4 regions of the Neorhizobium galegae bv. orientalis str. HAMBI 540 genome follow, and region 4 is predicted to be linked to each of the others. Evidence: predicted binding sites of a transcription regulator. Region 4 holds the regulator's gene; each other region holds the start of a gene.
The links. Region 4 encodes PhoB, which activates phosphate uptake and scavenging genes when phosphate is short. Its sites were predicted from a motif close to TGTCATNNANCTGTCAT; they were not measured.

Region 1: ppk2 (polyphosphate kinase 2) is a predicted target of PhoB. The motif match lies at 2,349-2,365, and genes of this name have one in related genera.
Region 2: RG540_RS18410 (DUF2794 domain-containing protein) is a predicted target of PhoB. The motif match lies at 1,506-1,522, and genes of this name have one in related genera.
Region 3: RG540_RS05420 (esterase-like activity of phytase family protein) is a predicted target of PhoB. The motif match lies at 2,545-2,561, and genes of this name have one in related genera.

What each region holds. Positions count from the first base shown of each region.
Region 1 is NZ_HG938353.1:3,813,533-3,817,305, forward strand. Features, by position in the region: gene RG540_RS18575 (multidrug effflux MFS transporter) at 1-1,193, shown strand, start outside; gene ppk2 (polyphosphate kinase 2) at 1,390-2,304, opposite strand; gene leuC (3-isopropylmalate dehydratase large subunit) at 2,627-3,773, shown strand, end outside.
Region 2 is NZ_HG938353.1:3,781,523-3,785,295, forward strand. Features, by position in the region: gene RG540_RS18400 (Bax inhibitor-1/YccA family protein) at 1-422, shown strand, start outside; gene RG540_RS18405 (GNAT family N-acetyltransferase) at 529-1,086, shown strand; gene RG540_RS18410 (DUF2794 domain-containing protein) at 1,096-1,485, opposite strand; gene RG540_RS18415 (DUF1223 domain-containing protein) at 1,778-2,527, opposite strand; gene RG540_RS18420 (sulfite exporter TauE/SafE family protein) at 2,723-3,460, opposite strand; gene acnA (aconitate hydratase AcnA) at 3,679-3,773, opposite strand, start outside.
Region 3 is NZ_HG938353.1:1,059,183-1,062,955, forward strand. Features, by position in the region: gene RG540_RS05415 (NmrA/HSCARG family protein) at 1-822, opposite strand, end outside; gene RG540_RS05420 (esterase-like activity of phytase family protein) at 1,100-2,458, opposite strand; gene RG540_RS05425 (AraC family transcriptional regulator) at 2,586-3,374, opposite strand; gene RG540_RS05430 (DUF2000 family protein) at 3,541-3,773, shown strand, end outside.
Region 4 is NZ_HG938353.1:111,024-114,796, reverse strand. Features, by position in the region: gene RG540_RS00585 (aspartate aminotransferase family protein) at 1-358, opposite strand, end outside; gene RG540_RS00580 (GcrA family cell cycle regulator) at 767-1,303, shown strand; gene RG540_RS00575 (PACE efflux transporter) at 1,492-1,929, shown strand; gene phoB (phosphate regulon transcriptional regulator PhoB) at 1,939-2,622, opposite strand; gene phoU (phosphate signaling complex protein PhoU) at 2,644-3,357, opposite strand; gene pstB (phosphate ABC transporter ATP-binding protein PstB) at 3,403-3,773, opposite strand, start outside.

The sequences.
Region 1 (3,773 bases), 950 kb from region 4:
TCAGCGGAACCGTTATCGCTCCACCTCGATTGATAACTCTCATCTTGCTTTCCGCCCTTGCGGTGTTGCCGGTAAATATGATTTTGCCGTCGCTGCCGAACATTGCCGCGACGTTCGAGGCTGATTTTGCATTGGTCAACATGTCGGTCGCCGGCTTCGCGATTATCACCGCACTCTTAGAGGTGATCGGAGGCGCGATATCGGATCGATTTGGACGCCGGCCTGTCGTGTTAATTTCCCTGTCGATCTTCGTCGTTGCGTCGGTCGGATGTGCTCTCGCCCCGAATATCGGGGTTTTCCTTCTATTCCGCGCAATGCAAGCGGGCATCGCGCCATGCTATTCTGTCGCTCTGGTGATCATTAAAGAAACATCGGATGGACGCGAAGCCGCAAGCAAATTTGGCTACCTCGCCATGGGGTGGGCACTGGCTCCCATGGTCGGCCCTTTGTTCGGTGGATCGTTGGACGAGCTGTTCGGGTGGCGATCGAGCTTCGTTGTTTTCGTGATCCTTGGAGTAGCCGCCTTTGTTTTATCTATGCACGAGTTAAAGGGAGTTCTTGCGCCGCACCGGTCGAAAACAAAATACCTCGCCTCTTATGGGCAACTTCTCGGCTCGGCTCGTTTCTGGGCTTACACCCTATGCATGGCCTGCTCGATGGGGGTGCTTTATGTATTCTTGGGAGGAGCCCCGTTGGTAATCGGCGACGCACTCGGTGGATCGAGCGCAAAGCTCGGTTTTTACATGGGGCTGGTCCCTGCCGGCTTTATCCTGGGTAGCTATCTCGCTGGCCGATACGCTTCGAAGAAGTCGCTAGGCGCGATTCTGGTTTTTGCCCGGCTTCTGACATGCACAGGATTGCTGCTCGGCTTGATCCTGGCGATACTTGACCTGACGCACGTTCTCGCCTTCTTCGGACCTTGCATCCTCATCGGCGTAGGCAACGGGTTGACCATGCCGGCAGCCAATAGCGGCGCAATGTCTGTACGGTCTGATCTTATTGGCACCGCTGCGGGGCTAGCCGCCGCCATGAGAATTGCAGGCGGAGCCATCGTAGCTTCTATCGCCGGTCTGTTCCTTCCGGATTCTGTCCATGCGCTTTTCATTATGATGCTGGCATCCGCCTCGCTCGCACTGCTTGCGGCGTTGTATGCGGCTCATCTCGATCGGCGTGTTTCCCTGTCTCTTTTATAGCTGCGACCAATTTCATCCATCTCAAAGAGAGACTAAGGAATTGCCTCATCAGCCCGAAAGCCGCCTGTAAATTCCTGTCGCAAAACTCTTTCGGAAAAGTCAGAGTTTTGCGACAGACGGTGTCCACATTTCAGTTACGGACTGGCGCCTAAAGGCCCCGAGTTGTTTTACTCTCCTCGAGCGCCAGACAACGGCGTCAGTACGCTTCCGGAACGTACATGTCCGCTGGCACCGGATGACGGATGTAATCGTCGTTCCGAACGCGGCCCGGCAGGTCGATCTGCTCCTTCGGCACGGTCTCGTAGGGCACCTGGGCGAGAAGATGGGAGATCATGTTGAGCCGCGCCTTCTTCTTGTCGACGGCCTGCACCACCCACCACGGCGCTTCCGGGATGTGGGTGCGCTGGAGCATCTCTTCCTTGGCCTTGGTATATTCTTCCCAGTGGACGCGGCTTTCGAGATCCATCGGCGACAGCTTCCATTGCTTCAGCGGATCGTGGATGCGCATCTTGAAGCGGAATTCCTGCTCCTCGTCGGTGATCGAGAACCAGTACTTGACGAGGATGATGCCGGAGCGGACCAGCATGCGCTCGAATTCCGGCACCGAGCGGAAGAATTCTTCCAGCTCGTCCTTGGTGCAGAAGCCCATCACCCGCTCGACGCCGGCGCGGTTGTACCAGGAGCGGTCGAACAGCACCATTTCGCCGGCCGTCGGCAGATGCGGCACGTAGCGCTGGAAATACCACTGGCTGCGCTCCCGCTCGGTCGGCGCCGGAAGGGCGACGGTGCGGCAGACGCGCGGATTGAGGCGCTGGGTGACGCGTTTGATGGCGCCGCCTTTGCCGGCCGAGTCGCGCCCTTCGAACAGCACGACCATCTTCAGCTTCTTGTATTGCACCCAGTCCTGCAGGCGGACGAGCTCGTGCTGGAGGCGGAACAGCTCGCGGAAGTAGATGCGGCGGTCGATCGTCGCCTCGGCGGGCTCGGACATGCCTTCGGCGACCAGCTCGTCGAGCCGGTCCTCTTCCATCTGCATTTCCAGCTCTTCATCGAAGCTGTCGGCGATCTCTTCCTTGATGCGGCTGAGCTGGTCTTGCATGGGTTCGGACATCTTGGCATTCCTCCGTTATGGAAACTGAGATCAACCACGTTTCCGCGAAAGCTTTATGACAGAGATGCGACAGATTTCCCGCAACGCAATTCGATTGCCGATTTCTTCGGAAACTGGTATTCCAGCCGCCATGGGATCGAAATTCGGATGCCTCGCGAACCAGATTGTCGTGCTGCAGGACCACAAGCGTCTGCCGGCACGCTTTTTCGCGCGGGTGTCCGGGGCGCTTTGCGACCGACTTAGCTGACCTTCCTCAGCTTGAGGCAGCCTCGTGCTGCCGGATACCCATTTCCTGTTTCAGTCAGCTTAACGGACAGCAGCCATGAGCGCACCTCGCACCCTTTATGACAAGATCTGGGACGACCACGTCGTTTCCGAGGATGAGAACCACACCTGTCTTCTCTACATCGACCGTCACCTCGTTCACGAAGTGACGTCGCCGCAGGCCTTCGAAGGCCTGCGCATCGCCGGCCGTAAGGTCCGCGCTCCGGAAAAGACGCTTGCCGTCGTCGACCACAACGTGCCAACTACCGCCGACCGCCACGAAGGCATCAAGAACGAGGAAAGCCGCATCCAGGTGGAGGCGCTTGCCCAGAACGCCCGCGATTTCGGCGTCGAATATTATTCGGAAAAGGACGTTCGCCAGGGCATCGTCCACATCGTCGGCCCCGAACAGGGTTTTACCCTGCCGGGCATGACCATCGTCTGCGGCGACAGCCACACCTCGACCCACGGCGCTTTCGGCGCGCTGGCGCATGGCATCGGCACGTCTGAAGTCGAGCACGTGCTCGCCACCCAGACGCTGGTGCAGAAGAAGGCGAAGAACATGCTGGTGCGCGTCGACGGCCAACTGCCGCCGGGCGTCACCGCCAAGGACATCATCCTTGCCATCATCGGCGAAATCGGCACCGCCGGCGGCACCGGCCACGTCATCGAATTCGCCGGCGAGGCGATCCGGGCGCTCTCCATGGAAGGCCGCATGACGGTCTGCAACATGACGATCGAAGGCGGCGCCCGCGCCGGCCTGATCGCGCCGGACGAAAAGACTTTCGAATACATCAAGGACAAGCCGCGCGCGCCGAAGGGCAAGGCCTGGGACATGGCGCTCGACTACTGGAAGACCCTGCAGACGGACGAAGGCGCGCATTTCGACAAGGTCGTCGTGCTCAACGCCGCCAACCTGCCGCCGATCGTCTCCTGGGGCTCCTCGCCGGAAGACGTGATCTCGGTTGAAGGTTCCGTTCCGAACCCGGACGACATCCCGGACGAAACCAAGCGCACTTCGAAATGGCGCGCTCTGGACTATATGGGCCTGAAGCCGGGCACCAAGATCACCGATATCGCCATCGACCGTGTCTTCATCGGCTCCTGCACCAACGGCCGCATCGAAGACCTGCGTGCTGCCGCCAAGGTGGTCGAAGGCCGCACGGTCGCATCGACCGTATCGGCCATGGTCGTTCCGGGCTCGG
Region 2 (3,773 bases), 980 kb from region 4:
CTCTGATGGGTCTGTCGCTGTCGTCGATCTTCCTGGTCTACACGGCCCAGAGCATCGTTCAGACATTCTTCATCACCGCTGCTTCCTTCGGCGCGCTGTCGCTTTACGGCTACACAACGAAGAGAAGCCTGTCGGGCATGGGCTCGTTCCTGATCATGGGCCTGTTCGGCCTGATCATCGCCTCGATCGTCAACATCTTCCTGGCGTCTTCCGCGCTCGGCTTTGCGATCTCCGCGATTGGTGTTCTGATTTTCGCAGGCCTCACCGCCTACGATACCCAGAAGATCAAGGAAATGTACTTTGACGGCGACGACGTCGCGGTTGCTGGCCGCAAGGCCATCATGGGCGCTCTGACCCTTTACCTCGACTTCATCAACCTCTTCACGTTCCTCCTCCAGTTCCTGGGCAACCGGAACAACTAATCTCGAGGAACTCGAACAGGAAAAGGCGGCCTCCGGGTCGCCTTTTTTGTTGCCCGGCTTCGCGTTGCGGCATAGGCTTGGCCATTCCTTTCAACGGCCTGCCTCAATGACATTCCATCTCCGCGACGCCTCCCCCGCCGATCTTCCGACCATCACCGAGATCTATCGCGACAGCGTGCTGAACGGCACCGCAAGTTACGAGATCTTACCCCCGGACCAGGCTGAGATGACGGCTCGCTTCGAGGCGATCCGTGCCAAGGGGTATCCCTATATCGCAGCGGAACAGGAAGACGGCACGCTCCTCGGTTACGCCTACGCATCGGCCTTCCGGACCCGCCCCGCCTATCGCTGGCTGGTCGAGGATTCGATCTATCTGGCGCCGGAAGCGCGCGGCAAGGGCGTCGGCAAGGCGCTGCTCAAGGAATTGCTGGTGCGCTGCGAGGCGCTTGGTTTCCGCCAGATGGTCGCCGTCATCGGCGGCGCGAGCCCGGCGTCCGTGGCACTCCATCGCGGCCTCGGTTTCGAACTGACCGGCACCCTGAAGGGCACCGGCTTCAAACACGGAAAATGGCAGGATACCGTGCTGATGCAGGCAGCCCTCGGCGAAGGCAACGAAACCGATCCGGATCCCAGCGTCTATCCGGGTTCGCTGTTTACCGAGTAGCAATCAGCGTCAGTCGATCAGTTTCAGCACCTTGTCGAACACCTTGAGCACCTGCGGCAGCTCATGGCCGCGCTTCATGATCAACCCGTGGGTGTTCGTCACGGAATAGGCGCCCTGCTTGGCGGCAAGCTTCGGGTTCTTTTCGATTCGGAACAGCGGCGTCTCGCCCGAGCGCTTGAAAATGGAGAACACCGCCCGATCCTTGAGGTGATCGATAGCGTAGTCCTTCCATTCTCCCTCGCCGACCATGCGGCCGTAAATCCTCAAGATTGCGTCGAGTTCGCGCCGGTGGAAGGTGACCGGCGCAGGATCGAGATTCTGCCGATATTCACTGAGATCGACGACGACGGCTGTGTCCCGGGATCTCTGGCCCCCCGGCAAATCCGGCTGATCTGTCATCAAGACTCCCAAATCGTCAAATGTCAGAGACATGACAGTTTGCCCGAGAGGCTGCAAAAATCAACCCCGGCAATTTCGCCAGGGACGAACCGCACGATTTTATTGTTGCCCCATTTCGAACAAAAGAGTGCCCGATTTCGAAGCGAAATTGACGATGTTGGTTGGCGCCGTTTTCAGCGCCATATGGCCCGGTCTGGTGCATTGACCCTTACCCCCAGCCCCCCAATGTTATTGGATCGGGCCGCCAACAAGAATTCACATACAGTCAGCCAGTCCTGAACCGCGCCTGCGGTCAGTAGTTTTTGCGACCCACCATCAATACCGTCGCGCCGAGAATGGCTGCCGGTTCGCCGCCCGGACCGGAGGTCTGCAGCAGGATCGCGCAACCGTCCTTCTTGGACTTGCCCATCAGCTTGCCCGGCAAGGTCAGCTTCATGCTCTGGCCGTTCCAGGTGCCGACCGACTGCACGTCATAGACGGCGTGCCAATATTCCATGTTCTTGCCGCTGTTTTCACCCTTGGTGACATCCACCTGCTGGCGCTTGGTGAAGTAGGCAACGACGACATCCGCCTGTCCCTTGCCGTTGCCGATCTCGATCTCGATCTCGTCGCCGCGCATCGCAGCGGTGACCGGAACGTCGAGCCCCTTGCCGTTCTGGCCGAGCATCTTCACCTTGTCATTGATGACCGTGAGGTCCGTGCCCTTGACATGATCGCGGCCGTTGATGACCGCCTGCGGAGTATAGACGCCGCTGCGTCCGAGCGACTTGGCATAACCATATTGCCGCTCGGTATTTTCCTTGGAGCTCAGCGTATCGGTCCAGCCGAGATAGTTCCAGTAGTCGACGTGGTAGGAGAGCACGACCATGTCGCCCTGCGCCACCAGCTCGCCCAGCGCTGCGTCGGCCGGCGGGCAGGAAGAACACCCCTGAGAGGTGAAAAGCTCGATCACGCCCTTCGGCGCTCTCACCTCTCCCGCAAATGCAGCGCCCGCATAAAACAGGCCCGCAACAAGGAGTACGGAGCGAAAACGAAAGGGCATGGGTGGTGGACCTCTTTATCAGGGCAACTGTTATCCACGATTGCTCGCGGCGATCAAGGGCCTAACGCACTGGATGGCGGAAAGTAACCACCGGGCACCTTCAAGAGAAAGTCACGAAGGGGTGAAGACCGGATAATTGATCGGTTCCCGAATGCGTTTCGTTGGGCGCCAAACTTGGCGAAAAATGCGGCGAGGTCAAATCAGTTTGAGCAGGCCCTGAGTAAAATAAACGGCACCTACGCCGGTGACGACCCAGCGCGTCCAGGCGCGGAAATTCTGGTCGGTCATCTTCTGCAGGATGCCGTTGCCGACATGCGCGCCGAGGATGGCGATCGGCGCGGCGAGCAGGATCGAAATCCAGTCGGAGGTTGGCAGGCCGGAAGCCGCGCTCCAGTAGAAGGCAACCTTCGTGAGATGCGAAAGCGTCTGGATCGACGCCTTGGTGGCGATGATCTTGCGGCGGTCCATCTGGGTGCGGATGAAGAAGATATCGACCGTCGGCCCCGCGACGCCGACGCTGATCGTCAGCGCCCCGGAAAACAGCCCGCAGATGAAGGCATGCAGCGGCTTCGACGCATCGAGCTGCAGCCGCTTGACGGGCAGCCAGACCAGGATCGGCATCAGCCCCACCCCGATCAACACGATGACCAGGTCCGGCACATAATTGACCGAGAACAGCACCGCTGCCGAAACGGCGACGCCGAGGCAGAGGATGCCGAGGATACGGTAGTCGATATAGGCGCGGGAAAACCAGGCGCGCGATCCGTTTGAGACCATCTGGATGATGCCGTGGAAGGCGATCGCGGTACCGACGGGATAAAGGAAAAGTAGCACCCAGAGCAGGATCAACCCGCCCGCCATGCCGAAAATTCCCGAAAGCAGCGATGTCAGGAAAACGGTGACGGCCATTCCGATGAGGATGACGACGGTCAAGGGCGCGGGACCTTGGGACAGCTGGGATCGAGGGCCTCCACCTCCCTCATTTCTGTGCTTGTCACAGGAATCCAGTGACCCGATGTCTATCGGGTCGGGAGACTCTTTCAGCCCAAGGACTTGGGCTGGCTGGATTCCTGTGACAAGCACAGGAATGAGGACCGATGGGGTTGTGCAGAAGACCACCCGCAGGCCCAGCCTGCGGGTGGCTTTGTCGCTTAGGCGGCGAGGTCGCGCAGAACGGTCTGCAGGATGCCGCCGTTGTTCATGTAGATGACCTCGTCAAGCGTATCGATGCGGCAGAGGATGTTGA
Region 3 (3,773 bases), 950 kb from region 4:
AGCATACTCGACCATCCCTAGAAGCTCTCGCACGAGAAGTTCGTTAGCGGCAAACTCCGGAAAATATTGCAGAAGGCCATTCCTGGTAAACGCGTTCCGATACTCAGCCTTGAGGCCGGTCACGCGCTGAAAAGTTTCGATCATCTCGCGCGGAGAAATGATATCGCCGACGATCGGCAGAGTCTTTCCATTGTAACGCCCGGGATTTGAAAAAATCTCGAGGACAACCGGTCCTGTCGCCGTGAGCGGATCGACAAAAGGCGCTCGGAAATCCTCAGGAAGATAAACCGGCAAGAGCAGAGTATCCCCCTCCAAGCGCGGCACATAATACTCGAGAAGGTTTGTGTAAAAGAATGCCGGCATTATGAAGGAATGAGAGATCGGCAGGCCGCGAATGTAGTCTGCAACGCACGCTTTGTCGGTAAAGTGCGGGGCATACTTCGTCCCGGCCGAGATCTTGTCGACATTCTCAAGGGTGCTGAACACAATATGCCCGACGCCTGCCTCAACTGTGGCATCCGCCATTTCACGGCCGAGAGGAGCCTCGGTTGTCTGCGGCGGGGCGATGGGTGGCGTCATCAGAAATGCGCCATCCGCGCCCTTGAATGCAGCAATGAGATCCTTCTGAGAACCAGGTTCAAGAGGGACTGTCACGATTTCGGCACCGAGTTTTTCCAGGCTTAAAGCCTCGGTTGAATCTTTTTTCCGGGTTAAAGCACGTACACGGAAACGCTCGCTACGAAGGAGTGTCGCGGCTACGCTTCGCCCCTGTTTGCTCGTTGCCCCGACAATCGCGATAAGTGGCTTCTCTTTTGTGGACATTTTTGAGTTCAAACCTTTCCAGTCACTGGCTACCGACTACGCAGGCAAGCTCACGTTGCGGCAAGAGCTGTCAGCCCATGCCGCCACCTCAATGACGGAGACCCTATCTCAACACGCTTTATTGCTGTAGATGTGCGAAATACATAACATAATGCCATTTAATGGATGAATGGCGCCGGTGAAACACCTGCGTAGGCCACTGCTCTATCCCCGTGTCCCAAACAAAAAGAGCGCCCGGCTTTCACCGGACGCTTTTCGCTGTTGGGACGCCTGCTAATTACTTAGCAGACATGAATTCGCCGACTTCGAGCACGCTGAACTCATTGTTGTCGGCCTTGTCGACGGCGCGGCCTGCCGAGAAGGGGAGGTTGTTGTCGTTGCCGATGATGATGTGGGTGGCGTCGATCACGTCGACGTTCTCGATCGTCACGAACGGCATGTCGTAGACGCCGGCGACGCTGCCGACCTTCTTCTTGTTGTCCGGGTCCTGGATGTTCATCAGGTCGATATAACCGATCTTGCGAACGGCCTTGCCGACATTGGCGTCGTTGAACTCGATCTTGTAGACACGCTTCAACTCGGCCGGAACGTCGAAGCAATCCGGCTTCGGCTGTTTCGAATCGGCGCAGGCCTTGTCCTTGGTGCCGGCGCCATTGTCGCGCTCGATCACGAGGGCGGTTGAGGCATCGATCATGTTGAAATCGCCGATCGCGGCGCCCTTGTCGGCGAACGGATACAGCCACGAACGGCCGGTCCACTTCTTGGAGGCGACGTCGAATTCGATGACGCGGATGGCGGTCTTGCCGTCAGCCTGTTCGACCTGGCCGTCGTCCTTGTAGAGCGGGCCTTCGAGCAGGCCGTAGAGCTTGGAGCCGTCCTTCGCCATAGCGAGGCCCTCGAAGCCGCCGGAACGCTTCAGGTTGAAGACCGGCATCTTGGCAGCAGGGTTGCCCGGCAGCTGGATGAGCGGGTTGTCCGGCGAAAGCACCAGCTTGCCGTCGACGGTGGTAGCGATGACGTCGGTCAAGCGGCCCTGGGTGTCGACCTTGAGGAGATAAGGGCCGAATTCATCGCCGAGCCAGAAGCCGTCGGCGACCGGCTGCACGGATTCGATGTCGAAATCGGCGCCGGTCAGGTAACGGGTTTCGGTGGCTTCGGTGACGATCGGAAACGGAGCGATCTTGTTCGGGTCGGAGAGGAAGACGTTCTTGACGACTTCAGCCTTGTTGGTGGCCCAGTCGAACTTCATCTGGTGCAGGAAGAGCATCGAGTCGGACGAGTTGAACTTCGAGCCGAAACCATTGTCCGACAGCGTCCAGAAGGTGCCGTCAGCCATCGTCTTGATGCCGGAAAAGCCCTGGACCGGCTGGCCGTCGAGCGGCAGCTTAACGTCGGTGATGCGGGCGCCGTCCTTGCCCGGCAGGGTGGCGAGGGCGTCGGTGCGCTTGCGGTCGGCGGTGGTGAACTTGCCGGAGGTCTTGAGGAACGCCGGCGCATCGGCCGGAGCCGGAACGACCGTGTTGGCGGGAAGGATCGCCTGGCCGGTGAGCTTGGCCGGGAAAACCTTGTCGTCAGCAGAAGCGGAGCCGCCGATCAGCGCGGCAAGCGCTACGGTAGCAAGCAGAAATTTGGTCATGGGATCACCTGTTGGTTGGCGTGTCAAAGACGCCAACCGGTTAAGGTGAGTGCATGACGGCGAGGTGATGGAAGATTGACGCTTCGATGAAGCTTTGATGACTGAAATTTCACAAAGGCCGGCGGCCTCAGGCGCTCCTGCGAAGCGCCATCCAGCGGCCTGGCGTCATGCCGAACGTCTTCTTGAAATGACGGGTGAAATGCGCCTGGTCGGCAAAGCCCGTATCGGCCGCGATATCCGCCAGGCTGCCGCCTTGTGACAGCAGGACCTTCGCCCGGTCGAGCCGGCGCATGACGAGATAGCGGTGCGGACTGGTGCCGAGAAGCTTCCTGAACTGCCTGGCGGTCGTGTAGCGATCGAAACCGCTCACCTCTTCGAGTTCTTCGGAAGAGACGACCCGCTCCGAATTCGCCTGTAGGTAATCGCGGCAGCGCAGAACCGCCTGTTGTGCCCGCGGCGTGCCGGCAACGCTGCCCTTGCCGTCGGCATGGTGCCAGAGGCTTGTGGCTATGCGGCCGATCAGGTCGTCGAGCAGCAGGTCCTGCGGCTCGGCTTCGAGATCGTCCAAGGCTTCGGTAAGACACTGCCGGAATCCCGCATCCGCTATGATGGGATCCGGCACGAAGGGCAGGCCGCGCGAACCGCCGGCCGCCTCGATCAGCCGTTCCGGCGGCAGGTAGAGCATGCGGTAGCGCAGGCCGTCGTCGGTGCCGGCCGCACCGTCATGCACCTCGTCCGGATGCAGCACGATGACATTGCCGGGCAGGCTGGCGCGGGCGGCACCGCGATACTGGAAGGTCTGCACGCCGGAGAGTGTCAGCCCGATCGCATAGGTGTCGTGGCGATGCGGCTCGAAACCGTTGCCATGGAAGCGAGCCTCGATCCGCTCGATGCCGCGCGAGGACGGGGCCTGGATGATGCCGTCAGGCGCGCCTCTTGCGCTGCCGTCAGGCGCGCCTCTTGCGCTGCCGCCAGCCGTGGCTCCCGAGCTGCACGAACGTTCAAGACCGGCCGCATCCGCCGCCGCTATCTCGTCTGTCATTGCATGGCCTTTGGCATAACCTTCGACGGAGTTGTTCTTCATGTTCGATACCAAGATCGCGATCGTGCTTCGCGATGACCTCGCCCCCTGGCAGGAGCTCAATGTAACCGCGTTTCTGACGAGCGGCATCATCGCGCAAAATCCCGCGATCATTGGTGAAGCATATCGGGATGCGGCAGGTCATGTCTACAATCCGATGAGCATTCAGCCGATCGTGGTGCTGGCCGCCGACCAGGAGACGCTGCGCACCATTCACCGGCGGTCGCTGGAACG
Region 4 (3,773 bases):
GTTCCGGATGGCCCTTCACGAACTGGTAGCGGCGCGCGGTCTTGATGGCGCATTCGAGCGCCTCCGCACCGGAATTGGTGAAGAACACCTTATCCGCGAAAGAGTTGTCGGCGAGGCGGCGCGACAGCGTCTCCTGGCCGGGCTGCTCGAAGAGGTTGGATGTGTGCCAGACCTTATCGGCCTGTGCCTTCAGTGCGCCGACGAGGTGCGGATGGCCGTAACCGAGTGAGTTGACGGCGATGCCCGCGCCGAAGTCGAGATATCGCTCTCCACTTTCCGTCACAAGCCATACGCCCTCGCCGCGTTCAAAACGCAGCGGAGCCCGGGCAAACGTGTCGAAAAGCGCGGCTTCAGCCATGGCGACATCACTCCTCTAGGCAGTCAAAAAAGGCCGACAAAACCGGCCAGAAAAACCAAAAATGCCGCCCACTGGGCGGCGGAGGCACTATCGTGGTTTAGGCCGTCAATGTCAACAAAGCTCGGTGTTTTAGGCGTGTTACGACCGGAAACCGACAGGTGCTGGCTTCTGTGACAAAAAAGACTCTCCATCACAGCAAGTTGGGGAAAACCACGAAATCGAATCCCGCAGATTCCTCCGACTCTTGCCACGGAGTCAGCCTCACACTAGGTTAAAGATCAATTACTAGACTGCATGCGGCGGAACTAGTCACCTCAAGCATAGATATAGTGGGTGCTGTGAAATGATTTTCGCAGTAAAGGTGGACGGATTCTGCATGCCAGCGGCGTTCAAAGGCGGAGAACGGGCATGAACTGGACAGACGAGCGTGTCGAGAAGCTCAAAAGATTGTGGTCGGAGGGCCTGAGTGCCAGCCAGATCGCTGCACAACTGGGAGGCGTAAGCCGCAATGCCGTGATCGGCAAGGTGCATCGCCTCTGCCTGCCGGGCCGCGCGAAAGCCGGCGGTACGGTTGCGACCGGCCGCGCATCGGCTGCCAAGCGGACGACATCGGCGCCGCGGGCTCCGAACTATGCGTCGCGCGTCACGACCCGGACCGTTACCCGCGCCGTCGGCGCGACGATGGTCAAGGAAGAGATCGAGATCGAACCCTACCAGGAGATGGAATATCGTCCTGCTTCCAACGTGGTGGTGCCGATCTCCCGTCGCCTTGCATTGACGGAACTCACCGAGCGCACCTGCAAGTGGCCGGTCGGCGACCCGCTCAAGGAAGACTTCCACTTCTGCGGCTGTGAATCCCCGGATGCATCGCCCTATTGCGGTTATCACGCAAAGCTCGCCTACCAGCCGGTCAACGAGCGCCGCAAGGTTGCCGCTCGGGTCTGAGCGGCGGCGCGACACGAGGGCGAAATCGAAGGCGGGCTCAAGGCCCGCTTTTTTGTTGTGCATGGCAGATATGCCGGCCAAGTCTTGCTCCGGATCGGCATTACGCCTATCTAAAAGGCAGCGAGGACGACCTCCCCCATTCGGGCAGAAACTCCGGGACGGCCCGGAAAGCACCCCAGGAGGTCATCATGCGCACGACACGCGACCGTATCCGCCATGCCATCAGCTTCGAACTGATCGGGCTTGCTCTCATCACACCGCTCGGCTCCTTCGCCTTCGGCATGCCGGCCGCCGATATCGGCGTGGTCGGCATCGGCAGCGCGACGATCGCCACCGGCTGGAACTATCTCTACAATCTCGGCTTCGACCACCTGATGCAGCGCTTTACCGGCGGCACGCAGAAAAACACCGCCATACGCGTGGCGCATGCGGTGCTGTTCGAACTTGGACTGCTGATCGCGCTTCTGCCGCTGATCGCCTGGTATCTCGGTATAAGCCTCGTCCATGCGCTGACGATGGACGTGTCGTTCGCAGTCTTCTACGTGGTCTATGCCTTCGTGTTCAACTGGGCCTACGACCGGATCTTTCCGTTGCCGGAATGGCAGCGGCAGACCGAGGCGGCTTAAAGCCGCCTCTCAGGATTCCATTGAATAACCCGCGCCGCGGACGGTGCGGATGACATCCTGCATATTGGAGAAGTTGAGCGCCTTCCTGAGACGCCCGACATGCACGTCGACGGTGCGCTCGTCGACATAGATGTCGTGACCCCAGACGCCGTCCAGAAGCTGCGACCGCGAGAACACGCGGCCGGGCGAGGCCATCAGGAATTCCAGCAGGCGGAACTCGGTCGGGCCAAGGCGCACTTCGCGGCTCTTGCGGTGAACGCGATGAGTTTCCCTGTCGAGTTCGATATCGCCGCAGCGGAGCACGCTGGAGAGCACTTCGGGACGGGCGCGGCGAAGCATCGCCTTGACGCGGGCCATCAGCTCCGGCGTCGAGAAAGGCTTCACCACATAGTCGTCGGCGCCGGTGGCGAGGCCGCGAACACGTTCGCTCTCCTCGCCGCGGGCCGTCAGCATGATGATCGGCAGGCGCTCGGTTTCCGGGCGCATGCGCAGCCGGCGGCAGAGTTCGATGCCGGAAACGCCGGGCAGCATCCAGTCCAGGATCAGGAGGTCGGGTACCCGCTCCTGAAGCCGAATTTCGGCTTCGTCGCCCCGCAAAACGGTATCGACCTCATAACCCTCGGCTTCCAGATTGTAGCGAAGAAGCACGCTCAGCGCTTCTTCGTCTTCTACGACAGCAATTTTCGGCAGCATTCTTGGTCTGCTCCGTCAGTTCTATTCGGTGATCGCGCCGAGCGTGTTCGACGAGTCGTCCTTCGGACGATCGCCTTCCGGCTGGGCACCGGTCGTCATGTAGTAGATGGTCTCGGCGATGTTGGTGGCGTGGTCGCCGATGCGCTCGATGTTCTTGGCGCAGAACAGCAGATGCGTGCAGGTGGTGATGTTGCGCGGATCCTCCATCATGTAGGTGAGGAGCTCGCGGAACAGCGAGGTGTACATCGCGTCGATTTCCTCGTCGCGGCTGCGGATCGCCTCGGCCTTTTCCGCCGAACGCGTCGAGTAAACGTCGAGGACGTCCTTGAGCTGCACGAGGGCGAGGTCGGAGAGATGCTCCAGGCCGCGGGCGAGCTTGCGCGGCACGCCGGTGCCCTGAACCGCGATGACGCGCTTGGCGGTGTTCTTGCCAAGGTCGCCGACGCGCTCCAGATCGGAGGCGATGCGCAACGAACCGACGATCTCGCGAAGGTCGGCTGCAACCGGCTGGCGTCTGGCAATCGTGATGATCGCCTTGTCACCGATCTCACGCTCGGCGTGATCGAGGATCACGTCGTCGGAAATGACCTTCTGGGCGAGTGCGGCGTCGGAATTGACCAGCGCGCGCACGGCGTCCGAGCACATCTGCTCGGCGAGTCCGCCCATTTCAGAAATGCGGCGGCTCAAGTATTTCAGTTCGTCGTCATAAGCCGACAGGATATGGGTCGATGCCATCTTCTAGTCCTCAAAATTGATTTTCAGGCGGCACAGTCGGCTGGGTCAGCCGAAACGGCCCATGATGTAATCCTGGGTGCGCTGGTCGTCGGGATTGGTGAACATCTTGTCGGTGTCGTTCTCCTCGACGAGCTGGCCGAGATGGAACATGGCGGTGCGCTGCGAGACGCGGGCAGCCTGCTGCATCGAGTGCGTCACGATGACGATCGTGTAGTTGGCACGAAGTTCATGGATGAGCTCTTCTACCTTGGCGGTCGCGATCGGATCGAGAGCCGAGCATGGTTCGTCCATGAGGATGACTTCGGGCGACACGGCGATCGCGCGGGCGATGCACAGACGCTGCTGCTGACCGCCGGAGAGACCGGTGCCGGATTCATGCAGGCGATCCTTGACTTCGGTCCAGAGGCCGGCGCGCT